3 regions of the Cellulosimicrobium sp. RS genome follow, and region 1 is predicted to be linked to each of the others. Evidence: riboswitches for the same ligand, from Rfam matches in the RefSeq annotation. Region 1 holds a riboswitch; each other region holds the start of a gene.
What was found. Region 1 has a riboswitch for S-adenosylmethionine ahead of ACI769_RS05675 (ABC transporter substrate-binding protein). Riboswitches for the same ligand answer to the same signal wherever they lie in the genome.
Positions count from the first base shown of each region.

Region 2: linked by a shared signal. The riboswitch ahead of ACI769_RS05500 (aminotransferase class V-fold PLP-dependent enzyme) and the one ahead of ACI769_RS05675 (ABC transporter substrate-binding protein) in region 1 are both predicted to bind S-adenosylmethionine.
Region 3: linked by a shared signal. The riboswitch ahead of ACI769_RS09455 (methylenetetrahydrofolate reductase) and the one ahead of ACI769_RS05675 (ABC transporter substrate-binding protein) in region 1 are both predicted to bind S-adenosylmethionine.

Region 1 is NZ_JBJXVU010000003.1:16,830-21,615, forward strand. It holds gene ACI769_RS05660 (LLM class flavin-dependent oxidoreductase) at 1-862, shown strand, start outside; gene ACI769_RS05665 (LLM class flavin-dependent oxidoreductase) at 994-2,091, shown strand; gene ACI769_RS05670 (contact-dependent growth inhibition system immunity protein) at 2,312-2,632, shown strand; SAM riboswitch class IV at 2,999-3,112, shown strand; gene ACI769_RS05675 (ABC transporter substrate-binding protein) at 3,217-4,786, shown strand, end outside.
Region 2 is NZ_JBJXVU010000002.1:520,891-525,676, reverse strand. It holds gene ACI769_RS05505 (GNAT family N-acetyltransferase) at 1-74, opposite strand, end outside; gene ACI769_RS05500 (aminotransferase class V-fold PLP-dependent enzyme) at 187-1,620, opposite strand; SAM riboswitch class IV at 1,654-1,769, opposite strand; gene ACI769_RS05495 (rhodanese-like domain-containing protein) at 2,071-2,562, shown strand; gene ACI769_RS05490 (O-succinylhomoserine sulfhydrylase) at 2,559-3,809, shown strand; gene ACI769_RS05485 (DUF6226 family protein) at 3,932-4,639, shown strand; gene ACI769_RS05480 (class I SAM-dependent methyltransferase) at 4,771-4,786, shown strand, end outside.
Region 3 is NZ_JBJXVU010000005.1:84,363-89,148, reverse strand. It holds gene metE (5-methyltetrahydropteroyltriglutamate--homocysteine S-methyltransferase) at 1-1,905, opposite strand, end outside; gene ACI769_RS09455 (methylenetetrahydrofolate reductase) at 1,938-2,999, opposite strand; SAM riboswitch class I at 3,005-3,107, opposite strand; gene ACI769_RS09450 (cation acetate symporter) at 3,319-4,786, opposite strand, start outside.

The DNA of each region.
Region 1 (4,786 bases):
CGCCGCCAAGACGTTCGCGACGCTCGACCAGCTCTCCGGCGGGCGGCTCTCCGTCCACTTCATCACCGGTGGCAACGACCACGAGCAGGGCCGCGAGGGCGACACGCTGACCAAGGACGAGCGGTACGCGCGCACCCACGAGTACATCCGGATCGTCAAGCAGGCCTGGTCGAGCGCCGAGCCGTTCGACCACCACGGGCCGTTCTACGACTTCGACGACTTCGTGCTCGACGCCAAGCCGTTCGAGGGCCGCAGCCCGACCATCTCGTTCGGCGGGTCGTCGGACGCCGCGTTCCGCGTCGGCGCGACCGAGGCCGACATCTACGCCGTCTGGGGCGAGCCGCTCGACCGCACCGCCGAGCAGATCGCGCGCGTGCACGCCGAGGCCGCCGCTGCGGGTCGTGCGACGCCGCCCCGCATCCACGCCGCGTTCCGGCCGATCGTCGCGCCGACCGAGGAGCTCGCCTGGGAGAAGGCGCACCGCATCCTCGACCGGATCGAGGCGCGCAAGGCCGCCGCCGGGGGACAGCTCAGCCGTCGGCACCCGATCGACAAGCCCGAGAACGCGGGCTCTCAGCGGCTGCTCGAGATCGCCGCCCAGGGCGAGCGCTTCGACACCGCGCTGTGGACCGCGACCGCGAAGGCCACCGGCGGCGCCGGCAACTCCAACTCGCTCGTCGGCACGCCCGAGCAGGTCGCCGAGGCGCTCCTCGCCTACTACGACCTCGGCGTCCGCGTCATCTCCGCGCGCGGCTACGACCTGCTCGACGACGCGGTCGACTTCGGTCGCTACGTCATCCCCCTCGTCCGCGAGGAGGTCGCGAAGCGCGACGCCGCCGCCGCCGAGGCCGCCGCGGCCTGAGAGATCGGCAACCCCGCCCCGCTTCGGCAGCTCCGGTCGGATTCGGCACCTGCGGGTGCCGATCACGGCCGGAGCTGCCGAACGCGCCGGTACCGGCCCCCCGGACGACGACGAACAACAAGGAGAAGGACGTGCGGTTCCAGGTACTCGACATCGTGTTCAACCCGCCCCACCCCGTGACCGGGGAGGCGGTCGCGCCGTCCGACCGGTTGAACCGGGTCGTCGAGACGGCGGTGCTGGCGGAGGAGCTCGGGTTCGACTCGTTCGCGGTGGGGGAGCGGCACGCGGGAGAGGTGCTGTCGTCGGCGCCGACGGTGATCCTCGGCGCGGTCGCGGCGCGGACGTCGCGCATCCTGCTGAGCACGGGCGTCACGGTGCTGTCCCTGCTCGACCCGATCCGCGTCGCCGAGGACCTCGCGACGGTCGACCAGCTGAGCCGCGGGCGGCTGGAGATCGTCATCGGCAAGGGCAACGAGGTGCTGCAGTACCCGCTGCTCGGGCTGGACCTCGACAAGCAGTACGAGTACCTCCAGGAGAACTACGAGCTGCTGCGCCTGCTGCTGTCGGAGGAGGACGTCAGCTGGAGCGGGCGGCACCGCCACGCGCTGGAGCACGCGACGACGCTGCCGCGACCGTTCGCCGGGCCGTTCCGGATCTGGCACGGGTCGGCGACGTCGCGCTTCGCGGTGGACCTCGCGGCCCGGTACGGGGACCCGATCGTCAGCGCCAACGCGTTGCAGCCGCGCGAGAACTACCAGGTGCTCATCGACCGCTTCCGCGAGCAGTACGCGGCGCACGGGCACGACCCGGCGTACGGGTTCGTCGGGTCGGGCTCGGGCGGGCTGTTCCTCGCCGACACGACGGAGGAGGCGATCGAGCAGTACCGCCCGATCTACGAGGGCCAGGTCGCGGCGGCGGCGCGCCGGGGGTACGGGCCCGACGCCGTCGGGAAGGCACCGAGCTTCCGGACGGTCGAGGACGCCGTCGAGCGCGGGCCCGCGCTCGTGGGGTCGCCGGAGCGCGTGGCGGAGAAGATCCTCGACTACCACGCCTCGTACCGGCACGACCTGCAGTCCGTCTCGGTGAACCACCTGATCCCCGCGGCGCAGCAGGAGGACGTGCTGCGCCGGTTCGCGGAGGAGGTCGTGCCCGTCGTGCAGGCCGAGGTGAAGACGGACCTGTGGAGCCCGGCCGACGCCCGCCGCGCGGCGGGGTTCACGGCGGCCTGACGAGGCATCCTCGACGCCACGGCCGGTTCGCTCTTCCTCGAGCTGGGCGGCGCGGATGATGGAGGAGGCTGCGCTGCGGGCCCGGCGGCAGGCTGAGAACACCCCTGCTGAAGAGGCCGACGGTGTAGCGTCGCGTCCCGGGCGCAGCTCCGGTCTCGACGCAGGCTCTCGCACTCACGCCGCCCTTCCTTGACGCGACGACCCCTCCGCGAGGTGCGCCATGACGACCCACTACTCGCTCGACGCGTTCTTCGGCTCGTTCTTCCACCAGGACTGGGAAGAGGACTACGGGAGTCCCGCAGGTGCTCTGGCGCGTTTCCTGGACCTGGTCGGCCCCAGCAGGTACGACGGACTCGTCGACGAGATCGACAGCACCCTGGACCGCTACCGTTCCGACGAGCAGGTCGTCGAGTGGATCAACGGCCGGCTTCATGCCGAGCTCTATCGCGAGGCCGTGGGAATGCCGCTGCGCGACTGGCTCCTCGTGGTCCGGGGAGAAGTGACGGCGAGAATCACCGCATCAGATCTTGACGGTCCCTGAGGAGTTTCGCTCTCTCGGTCTCTCGCGTGCCGGCTACGGTCGGCGGGCCTGATCGCGACGGCTCCGGTGGCGCGTCGTGCTCGGCGTGCCGGCGCACGTCCGGGCGTCGACGACGTCGCTGTCGACGCCCGTGGCGCGCGCTTCGCTGTCGGTGGCGTCGCGGCGGTCCGTGCTGCCGCAGGTCGGGCGCCCGTCCGAGCGCGCCCGGTCCGTGGCGCCACCCCACCTCCCGAGTCGCCCTTCCCGGCGCGGTGACACGCGAGACGGCCGCGACTCGCGTCGTCTCGGCGGAAACAACCGTCCGTCTGGCGGGACGGCCGTCTCGATACTTGACTCAACCGGTCGAGATTGTCTTTCCTGCTCCCAGGTGACGAGCGTCAGCACGTAGGCCCGGCTCGCTGACCAGCAACCCTTCGACGTGACGGGGTGCTCCGGGAACGACCTGACCGCGCCGCTCCCGCGGCGCGGTAAGCACGGCACCCCGGTGGGCACCCCCGCCGCGCCGGCCCTGGGCCCGCCGCGGACGACCACCGGCGCCGGACGACCGCCGGTCCTCAGCCGGCACACGAGGAGAGCAGCACGACATGATCCCCACACCTCACCGACGCCGGTCCCTGACCGTCGCCGCGGCGGCCGCCGCGACGGGCCTCCTGCTCAGCGCGTGCGCGGGCGGCGGCTCCGGCGCGTCCGACGGCGACGGGTCGCCCAGCCCGTCCGGCGAGCCCGTGACGGGCGGCGACCTGACGTTCGCCCTCACGGTCGACTCGCACTGCATCGACCCGCAGCAGGTCGGCAACAACGACGCCATCGCGGCGGCCCGCCAGACCGTCGCGTCGCTCACGGCGCAGGACCCGGAGTCGGGCGAGATCCTGCCGTGGCTCGCGGAGAGCTGGGAGGTGAACGACGACGCGTCGAGCTACACGTTCCACCTGCGCGACGACGCGACGTACGCCGACGGCACGCCGATCGACGCCGAGTCGGTGAAGACGAACTTCGACGCGATCGTCGCGCTCGGTGCGACGGCGTCGCTCGGGTCGCAGTACCTCGTCGGCTACGAGGGCACGACCGTCACCGACCCGCAGACCCTCACGGTGGACTTCGCGGAGCCGAGCGCGCAGTTCCTCCAGGCGACGTCGACGTTCTCGCTCGGCCTCCTCGCCCCGTCCTCGGCCGACCTGAGCGTCGAGGACCGCTGCGCCGGGAAGTTCGTCGGCTCCGGCCCGTTCTCCGTGAAGTCGTACACGCAGGACCAGGAGATCGTGCTCGAGAAGGTCGCGGGCTACGCGTGGGGCTCGGAGGCGAGCGACCACCAGGGCGAGGCCTACCTCGACACGGTGACGTTCAAGGTCATCCCCGAGGCGAGCGTGCGCAGCGGCAGCCTGCAGTCGGGGCAGATCGACGCCACGGCCGCGATCTCGACCGTCGACCTCCCGCAGTTCGACGGGAACGGGTTCTGGCTCGAGTACCGCGCCAACCCGGGCGTCGTGTTCAACCTCTTCCCCAACGAGTCGAGCCCGCTCGCGGGCGACGAGGCCGTGCGGACGGCGATCCTCCAGGGCATCGACCGCGAGCAGATCGCGGACACCGTGCTCAGCGCGCAGGACGAGCCGGCCACGAGCGTCCTGTCGCACTCGACGCCGCTCTACGAGAGCGTCGCGGACGAGCTCGCCTACGACCCCGAGGGCGCGAAGAAGATCCTCGACGACGCGGGCTGGGTCGAGGGCGCCGACGGCGTGCGGGAGAAGGACGGCCAGAAGCTCTCCACGACCGTGACGTTCTGGCAGGTGCCGGAGCCGCTCGAGCTGGTCCAGCAGCAGCTCGCGCAGATCGGCGTGGACCTCCAGCTCCAGCACGTGACCGTCGCCGAGTCGCAGGCGATCAAGGAGAGCGGCGACTTCGACTTCGACTACTACAACCTCACGCGCTCCGACCCGGACGTGCTGCGGACGATCTTCTCGGCGAACGCGCGCAACATCAACCAGCGTGACGCGGAAGAGGTCGACGACCTGCTCGACGCGTCGGCCGCGGCGACCGACCCGGCCGAGCGGCAGGAGCTCGTCACGGAGGCGTCGCGCCTGCTCGTGCAGAAGGGGCACGCGATCCCGGTCTACGAGCTCTCGACGACCATCGCGGCCGCCGACACGGTCCACGGCC
Region 2 (4,786 bases), on a different contig from region 1:
AGCGTCTCAGCGTGCTCCAGGGCCAGCGGTTCCAGCCGGAAACCGTGCCCCGAGAGGACGACGTCGTGCAGCACAGCGCATATCAGAGCACACGCGGAACACCGCGCCAAGAGGGTCCGGCGACGCGGTGGACAACGCTCGGCGACGACCCGGTGAACAGGCTGCCGCGTCGGCCGCCGGTGACGGTCAGACGGCCGGTCCGCAGCCCGCCGCGTCGGCGAGGAAACCCGCCGCCGCGGTCGCGAAGAGCCCCTCCAGGCCGGACCCCGCGGGGACCGGGCGCGGGTCGTCCACGACGGCCCAGCAGCCGTCGACGACCTCGTACCGGGTGGTCGGTCCCTGCTCGACGTACGCGCGCACGGCCTCGACGAGGCGCACGACGTCCGCACCGGTCGTCCCGACGCCCACCGAGGCGCGGATCGCGCCCGCGTCGTAGCCGAGGCGCGCGAGCAGCGGGTGCGCGCAGAACCGGCCGTCGCGCACGCCGATGCCGTGCTCGGCCGAGAGGTAGGCGGCGACGAGGCCCGGGTCGTGGCCCTCGACGGCGAACGTCACGACGCCGACCGGGTCGACGGCGTCGTCCCACACGCGCACGACCCGGACACCCGGGACGGCCTCCAGGCCCGCGACGAGGGCCGCGCGGAGCGCCGCCTCGTGCGCGTGCAGGTCGGCCGGGTCGAGCGCGGCGAGCGCGTCGCACGCCGCCGCGAGCGCCGCGGCGCCCACCACGTTCGGCGAGCCGGCCTCGTGGCGTGCGGGCGCCGTCTGCCACTGCGTCCCGGTCACCGCGACCTGGCGCACGGCGCCGCCGCCCGCGAGGTAGGGGGTGCCCGCGTCGAGCCAGTCGCGCCGCCCGACGAGCGCCCCCGCGCCGAACGGCGCGTAGGTCTTGTGCCCCGAGAACGCGACGTAGTCGACACCCGACGCGGCGAGCGAGAACCCGCGGTGCGGGACGAGCTGCGCGCCGTCGAGCACGACGCGCGCCCCGGCGTCGTGCGCGGCGCGGACGACCTCGGCGACGGGCAGGGACTCGCCCGTGACGTTGGAGGCGCCGGTCACGGCGACGAGCGCGTACGGGAAGCGCGCGAGCTCGGTGCGCAGGCCCGAGAGCGTCTCCGCGACGGACGCGCCGCCCGCGAGGACCGTCGCGCCGCCGGCGCGCTGCCACGGCAGCAGGTTCGCGTGGTGCTCGACGTCGAGGACGAGCACGCGCCCGGGCGTGCCGTCCGGGTTCGCCGGGACGCAGCCCGCGAGCAGGTTGAGCGAGTCGGTCGTGTTGCGCGTGACGACCGTGACGTCGTCCTCGCGCGCGCCGACGAACGCGCCGATCGTGCGGCGCGACGCCTCGTAGAGCGCCGTGGAGACCTGCGACAGGTAGCCCGCGCCGCGGTGCACGCTCGCGTAGAGCGGCAGCACCTCGGTCACGCGGTCCGCGACCGAGCGCAGCGCCGGGGCCGACGCCGCGACGTCGAGGTTCGCGTACGGCACGCTGCGGCCGTCGACGAGCGGGACGAGCGTGTCCCCGCCGACGACGGGCAGGAGCGCGGGCGCGTCGACGAGCGCCGCGAGGTCAGGGGCCGGGGCGTCGGTGGGACACGAGACGTCCGCGAGAGCAGTCATGGCACAGTCCTCCAGGGTCGTCCGGGGAGAACCTCCCCGCGCTTGCCGCCCGCCGGTCGGCGTGCGGCCTGGTCGTCACCCGGGGCACCCCGCCGCGAGAGGAGGGTTGCCGGCCAGCAAACCGGGGTTTCGCGCTGGCACTCATGACCTGCGGACCAGGATGTCCGCGCGGACGGCGGCGTGTCAACCGGTGGTCACGGCGTCTCGGATGGCGGGACGCGGCGCTCCGCGTCATAAGCCCGCGCGTCGGAGCCACGCGACGTCGGGCACCTCCACCCCGGGCCGCTCCCCGAGACGGGCGTTCCGCACGTCGGACGCGTGGCGTACGATCCGAGCCAACCATCCGGAGCGGCCGAGTGACGTGGCACGTCGACGCCGCAGCAACCCCCCGGACCGCCTCGGCGGCCGGGCGCAGGGTGCTACTGCCACGATCGATGGAGGAGGACTCTCATGAGCGACCAGTCCCAGCAGGCGTCGGCACCCCGGCCGGCACCCCCCGAGGCGCGTCCCGCCGTCGGCTACGCCGGCGACCTCACCCCGCAGCAGGCGTGGGACCTGCTCGCGCACGACGAGCGCGCCGTGCTCGTGGACGTCCGCACCGAGGGCGAGTGGCGCACCATCGGCGTGCCCGACGCCACGGAGCTCGGCCGCGACGTCCTGTTCGACGAGTGGGTGACCCCGGCGGGCCCGAACCCGCGGTTCCTCGACCGGCTCGTCGAGGCAGGTCTGACGCCCGGCGACGAGCGTCCCGTCGTGTTCCTGTGCCGCTCGGGCCAGCGGTCGATCGGCGCGGCGCGCGCGGCCACGGCCGCCGGGCTCGGGCCGTCGTACAACGTGCTCGAGGGCTTCGAGGGCGCCCAGGGGTTCTCGGGCCTGCGGGACGTCGAGGGCTGGAAGGTCCGCGGGCTGCCCACCACGACGTTCGACGAGGCCGCCCGGTGAGCGCGGTCGTGCCCGGGAGCGTGCCCGGCGGCTCCGGCCGCAAGCCCCTGCCCGCGAGCGCCCGCCCCGCGACGCTCGCCGTGCGCGGCGGCCACGCGCGCACCGAGTTCCAGGAGACGTCCGAGGCGCTGTTCCTCACGCAGGGCTACACGTACGACCGCGCGGCCGACGCCGAGGCCGCGTTCAAGGGGGAGCTCGACCGGTTCGTCTACTCGCGCTACGGCAACCCGACCGTGCACACGTTCGAGGAGCGCCTGCGCCTCCTGGAGGGCGCGGAGGCGTGCTACGCGACGGCGTCCGGCATGTCCGCCGTGTTCACGGCGCTCGCCGCGCTGGTGCGGTCCGGGTCGCGCATCGTCGCGGCGCGCGCGCTCTTCGGGTCGAGCCTCGTCATCTTCGACGAGATCTTCGCGAAGTGGGGCGTGCGGACGGACTACGTCGACGGCCACGTGCTGTCGCAGTGGGAGGAGGCGCTGTCCACCCCCGCGGACGTCGTGTTCTTCGAGACGCCGTCCAACCCCATGCAGGACATCGTCGACGCGCGGCGCGTGAGCGAGCTCGCGCACGCCGCCGGCGCGGTCGTCGTGCTCGACAACGTCTTCGCGACGCCGCTGCTGCAGCGTCCGCTCGAGCTCGGTGCCGACGTCGTCGTCTACTCGGCGACCAAGCACATCGACGGGCAGGGCCGCGTGCTCGGCGGCGCGATCCTCGGCACCGAGGAGTACGTCACCGGTCCCGTGCAGACGTTCATCCGCAACACCGGGCCGTCGCTGTCGGCGTTCAACGCGTGGGTGCTGCTCAAGGGCCTCGAGACGCTGCCCGTGCGCGTCGCCGCGCAGAACGCCGCCGCGGAGCAGGTCGCGGAGGCGCTGGAGCAGCTCCCCGGGATCGGCCGCGTGCGCTACCCGTTCCTCGCCTCGCACCCGCAGCGCGAGCTCGCGCGGTCGCAGCAGAGCGGTGGCGGGACCGTCGTGACGTTCGACCTCGCCGTGCCCGAGGGCACCGACCCCGAGACGGCGAAGAAGCGCGCGTTCACGTTCCTCGACGCGCTCCAGGTCGTCGACATCTCGAACAACCTCGGCGACGCGAAGTCCCTCGTCACGCACCCGGCCACCACGACGCACCGCAAGCTCGGCCCCGAGGGCCGCGCCGCGGTCGGCATCGCGGAGACGACCGTGCGCCTGTCGGTGGGCCTGGAAGACCCGCAAGACATCATCGAGGACGTCGCCCAAGCCCTGAACTCCTGACCCCGCCTCCCGCCGAGCAGGCGGTATCGGTTCGTCCCGGCGCCGGGACGAACCACGACCGCCTGCTCGGCGGGCAGGTGGGGCGTGGGCCCGACAGCGGCGGGTCCCTTTAGCCTGACCGGGTGACCGCCTACGTCCGCCCGCCGATCCTGCGCCAGGTGTTCCACGACGCCGACGGGGTGCCGTTCGAGTACGGCGGGCGCTGGGACCATCTCGACGGGCCGCCCGAGGACACGTACTCCGTGGACTCCCACCCGGAGCGGTTCGCGCCGCTCGCCGACGTCGCTGACGCGCTCGTGCGGCACCTCGCGGCGACGTACGCCGTCACGGTCGAGGACGTCGACCTGCGTGGCGTCGACCTGGCGTCGCACACCGCGGTCGGGCCCGCGCACCCCGTGCTCGCGGGGGTCCGGAACGTCGGTCCGGACGCCGTGCGGGCGGTGCGCGTCACGCCCGCGTCCGACGACGCCGCGGCGCTGGCCCTCGTCGTGACGGACTACCCGGGAGTCGTGGTGCGCGCCGGGGTGCTGCACGAGGACACGTTCCCGTCGTGCGGGTGCGACGCGTGCGACGACACGGCGGCGGGCGCAGCAGAGGCGCTCGAGGACCTCGTGCTGGGGGTGGCGGCGGGCCGGTTCTCGGAGGCTGTGCGGCGGGCGCTCCCCGGTCGTCACGAGTGGTGGGTGGCGCACCGCCTCGACGAGCCCGACGGCGGGTACTCCGCGGGCGAGGGCCGCACCCGGCTGGCGCGCGGCGTCGGGCAGCAGGCAAGACGGCGCCTCGCCACCCTCCCGGGCGGGCTCTGGCAGCCCTGGCCCGCCGCGGACTGAAACCCTCGCGCCGCGAAGGCGGACTCGCGTCGTCCGGGGACCGGAACGGGCCGCCACCGCGCGCTCGGCGGCCGGGCGCGCCTGATCGAAAGACGTGGCTCGTCGCCCGGGGTGCGGCCTACGGTCGTCGGGTGCCCGACGCCGTCT
Region 3 (4,786 bases), on a different contig from region 1:
GTTCGCCGTGTCGCCGAGCGGCTGGTCGTCGCGCACGAACGACCACGCGAGGATCGTCACGGGCCCGGTGAGCATGCCCTTGACGGGCTTCTCGGTGAGCGACGCCGTGTACGCGGACCACTCGACCGTGATCGGCGCGGGCCGCGTGACGTCGCCCCACAGGATCGGCGGGCGGACGCAGCGCGACCCGTACGACTGGACCCAGCCGTTCGCCGTGACGGCGAACCCGTCGAGGTGCTCCGCGAAGTACTGCACCATGTCGTTGCGCTCCGGCTCGCCGTGCACGAGCACGTCCAGGCGCAGCTCCTCCTGGAGCGCGACGACGCGCGCGATCTCCTCGCGCATCGCGGTCGTGTAGTCCGCGTCCGACAGCTCGCCCTTCGTCCACAGCGCGCGGGCCCGGCGGATCTCGGGCGTCTGCGGGAACGAGCCGATCGTCGTCGTGGGCAGCAGCGGCAGGTTCAGGCGCTCCTGCTGCGCGGCCGCACGCTCGGCGTAGTCACCGCGCGCGAAGTCCGCGTCGGTCAGCGCGGCCGCACGCTCGCGCACCGCGGGCACGACGACGCCGCTCGCCTCCGCGCGCGACGCCACCGCCGCGCGGGACGCCTCGATCTCCTCCGCGACGGCGTCGCGACCCTCGGTCAGCGCGCGGGCGAGCGTCGCGACCTCGCCGACCTTCTGGTCCGCGAACGCGAGCCAGTCGCGCAGGCGCGGGTCGAGCGTCGTGCCCGACGCCGTTCCCGCCTCGGCGAACGTCTCGTCCTCCACGTCGTGCGGCACGTGCAGCAGCGACGTCGACGTGCCGACGGCGACCGCGCCCGCGCCCAGGGCCCGGACGGTGTCGACGATGTCGAGCTTCGCCGCGAGGTCGGCGCGCCACACGTTGTGCCCGTCGATCACGCCCGCGACGAGCGTCTTGCCCGCGAGGCCGGGGACCTCGCCGTCGGCCGCTGCCGGGACCGCGCCCTTGACGAGGTCGATCGCGATCGCGTCCACGTCCGTGCCGGCGAGCAGCGCGAGACCGTCGCGGGCCGCGGCGCCGTCGCGCTCGGCGGCGGCCTGGAGGCCGCCGAACGGCGCGGCGACGAGGATCGCGGGACGCGCCTGCGCGGCGTCCCGGGCACCGACGGAGAGCTCCGTCGCGAGGGCGCGGTACGCGGACCCCACGGCGGCGGCGAGCTCGGCGAAGGGCACGTCGACCGAGTCGGTGACGAGGATCGGCTCGTCGAGCTGGACCCACGGCGCGCCGGCCGCGGCGAGTGCGCGCAGCAGGTCGGCGTAGGCGGCGACGACGTCGTCGAGGCGGTCGAGCGGCGCGAACCCGGCGGGCGCGTCGTCCGCGGCCTTGGACAGCGCGAGGAACGTCACGGGCCCGACGACGACGGGCCGCGTCACGACGCCGGCCTCCTTCGCCTCGACGAACTCGCGCGCGACGCGGTCGTCGACGAACCGGATCGGGGTGTCCGGGCCGATCTCGGGGACCAGGTAGTGGTAGTTCGTGTCGAACCACTTGGTCATCTCGAGCGGGGCGTCGTCCCCCTGGCCGCGCGCCACGGTGAAGTAGCCCGCGAGGTCGAGGCGGCCGGCGTCGTCCGTCAACGACGCGAACCGCGACGGGACCGCCCCGAGGGCGGCGGCGACGTCGAGCACCTGGTCGTAGAAGGAGAACGAGCCGGGGACGGACGCGTTGTCGGCGCCGAGGCCGAGCTCGACGAGGCGGCGCACGGTCGCGAGGCGCAGCTCGCGGGCCGTGGCCTCGAGCTCCTCGGCCGACGTCTTGCCGGCCCAGAACGCCTCGACGGCCTTCTTGAGCTCGCGGCGGCGCCCGATGCGCGGGTAGCCGAGCACGGTCCCGGCGGGGAATCCGACCGGGTTCTGGGTAGGGGAGGGTACGGAAGTGGCCATGATCGAAACCTCTTGCTGGTCCGGAGGACCGGTCAGACGGGCGCGCCGTGCGTGGCGGCGCTCGTCGTGGGCAGGGAGGTGCCGGTGACCCACGGCCCGCTGGCCAGGTCCGGGACGAGCGGGGCGGCGGCGGCGCTGGCGCCGCCCCCGGTCCCGCCCGACCCGCCGCCGAGGTGGACACCCTCGAGCAGGTCAAGAGCGGCGCGGTGCTTGTTGAACGTGTACACGTGCAGACCGGGCGTGCCCGCGTCGAGGACGCGCTGCGCGAGGTCGACCGAGTACGCGATCCCGTAGGCGTGCTGCGCCTCCGGGTCGGGCAGGGCGTCGAGCGCGTCCAGCAGGTGCTGGGGCGCGCGCACGCCCGTGAGCTCCTCGACGCGACGGAGCCGCGCGGGCTCCGTCGTGGGCAGCAGCCCGGCGAGGATGGGGATCGTCACGCCGGCCGCACGGGCCTCGGCGACGAAGTCGGTGTACGACGACGCGTCGTAGAAGAGCTGCGTGATCGCGAAGCTCGCGCCGGCCTGCTGCTTCTGCCAGAGGCGGCGCACCTCCTGGGCGCGCGTCGTGCCGGCGGCGGGGTTGCCGTCGCAGAACGTCGCGACGGCGATCGTCAGCGGCCGGGCCGCGCCGCGCAGCGCGACCGCCGGGTCGGACGCGCAGCGCGACGCCTCGACCTCGCGCAGCAGCGCGACGAGCTCGGTCGACGACCGGACGCCGTCGGGCGCGGGCTGCCAGTCCGGCTGGTCGCGCGGCGGGTCGCCCCGCAGCGCGAGGAAGCTCCGCACGCCCTCGTCGAGGAAGTCGGTGATGACCGACTCCACGTCCTCGCGCGACGCCCCGACGCACGTGAGGTGTGCGATCGGCAGCACGGGCGTGCCCTGGAGCAGGCGTCCGACGACCTGGCGCGCGGTCGCGCGGTCGGTGCCCGCGGCGCCGTACGTCACGGACACGAAGTCGGGGTGCGTCGCGACGAGACGGCGTGCCGTCTCCCAGAACTTCGGGGCCGCGTCCGGTCGGCGCGGGGGCATGAGCTCGAACGACACCGTCGGCCGAGGACGGCCCGGACGGTGCGCGAAGGATGCCTCTGAGGTCATGCGTCACTCCATCGACCCTGGCGTTAGCACCTTTGTCCTCGGGAGGCTTCCGTCGGCGGGTTGCTGCGGTGTCGTCGAGCCAGGACTCTCGACCGCTCTGGATGGTTGGCACGATCCTACGACCCATCCGACATGCGGTCGAGAGCGCCCGCCAGGTGAGATGCGGAGGGATCGGCCGGAGGCGTAGCGGCGCCCCGCGCTACGGATCTCAGGCTCTCTACGCTACGAATTTCAGGTTTCCTACGCTACAGATTTCAGGTGCTCGAGCGAGGTCCCAGACACCGACCATGGCGACGGGTCGGCGTCGGCCTCGCAGGTCTCAGGCCCTCCGGCGCTCGGGCACGTGCAGACGCCGGAGGAACCGGTCGGTGCGCAGCGGCGGGCCGCGCCGGTCGAGGAGAGACACGACGACGACGGTCGCCGTCGCGAGCGGGATGGTCCAGGCAGCGGGCTGGGCGAGCAGGGCGCGCACGATGCCGGGGACGCCGTCGGCCATGTCGCCGGACGGGCTCCCGTACCCCGCGGCGACGAGCGCGGACGACGCGAGCAGCGCCGTCGCGCACAGGACGGCCCCCACGACCATGCCCGCCACCGCGCCCCGCGCGGTGAGGCCGCGCCACCACACGCCGAGCAGGATGACGGGGGACAGGGCCGACGCCGCGAAGACGAACACCGTCCCGACGCTCGTCACGAGGCCCTGCGGGATGGTGACGAGCGCGAACGCGAGCGGGATGAGCGTGCACGCGACCGCGGACCAGCGGAAGGACCGCACGGTGCCGCCGAACAGGTCCTGGCTCACGACGCCCGCCAGCGCCACCACGAGCCCCGACGACGTCCCGAGGAACGCGGCGAACGCCCCGGCGACGACGAGCGCGGCGAGCAGCTCGCCGCCGAGCCCGGGCACGAGGCGGGTCGGCAGCGCGAGGACGACGGTGTCCGCGACGCCGGGCGCCGCGAGGTCGGGCGCGACGACCCGCGCCACGAGCCCGAGCGTGCTCGACACCATGTAGAACACGCTGATCATGACGAGCACGACCACGGTCGTGCGGCGGGCCGAGCCGCCGTCGGGCGAGGTGTAGAAGCGCACGAGGACGTGCGGCAGGCCGGTCGTGCCGAGCAGGAGGGCGAGCAGGAGCGAGACGGTCGCGTACGCGTCGAGGCCGCCCGGCCCGGCCTCGTGGGGGAACACGGCGGCGGGGTCGAACGTGACGACGGCGCCGCCGGGCTCGAACGCCCCGCCGAGCGCCATGAGCACGACGACGAGCGGCACCGCGAGCGCGGTGAGCTTGACCCAGAACTGGAACGCCTGGACGAACGTGATGGAGCGCATCCCGCCCGCGGCGACGACGGCGCTCACCACGACCGCGATCCCCACCGAGCCGACCCACGGCGGCACCGGGGCCACGCTCGTGATGACGAGCGCCGCCCCGTGGAGCTGCGGCACCACGTAGAGCCACCCGATGACGAGCACGAGCACGCTCGTCACGCGGCGCGCGACCACGGAGTCGAGCCGGGCGTGCACGAAGTCGGGGATCGTGTACGCGCCGCTGCGCCGCAGGGGGCCCGCGACGAACAGCAGGACGAGCAGGTAGCCCGCCGCGTACCCCACGGGGAACCAGAACGCCTCCGCGCCGGACAGCAGCACGAGGCCCGAGAGCCCGAGGAACGTGCCCGCGGACAGGTACTCGCCGCTGATCGCCGACGCGTTCCAGACCGGCCGCACGGTGCGCGACGCGACGAAGAAGTCGCTCGTGGTGCGCGAGATCCGCAGGCCGTAGAACCCGATG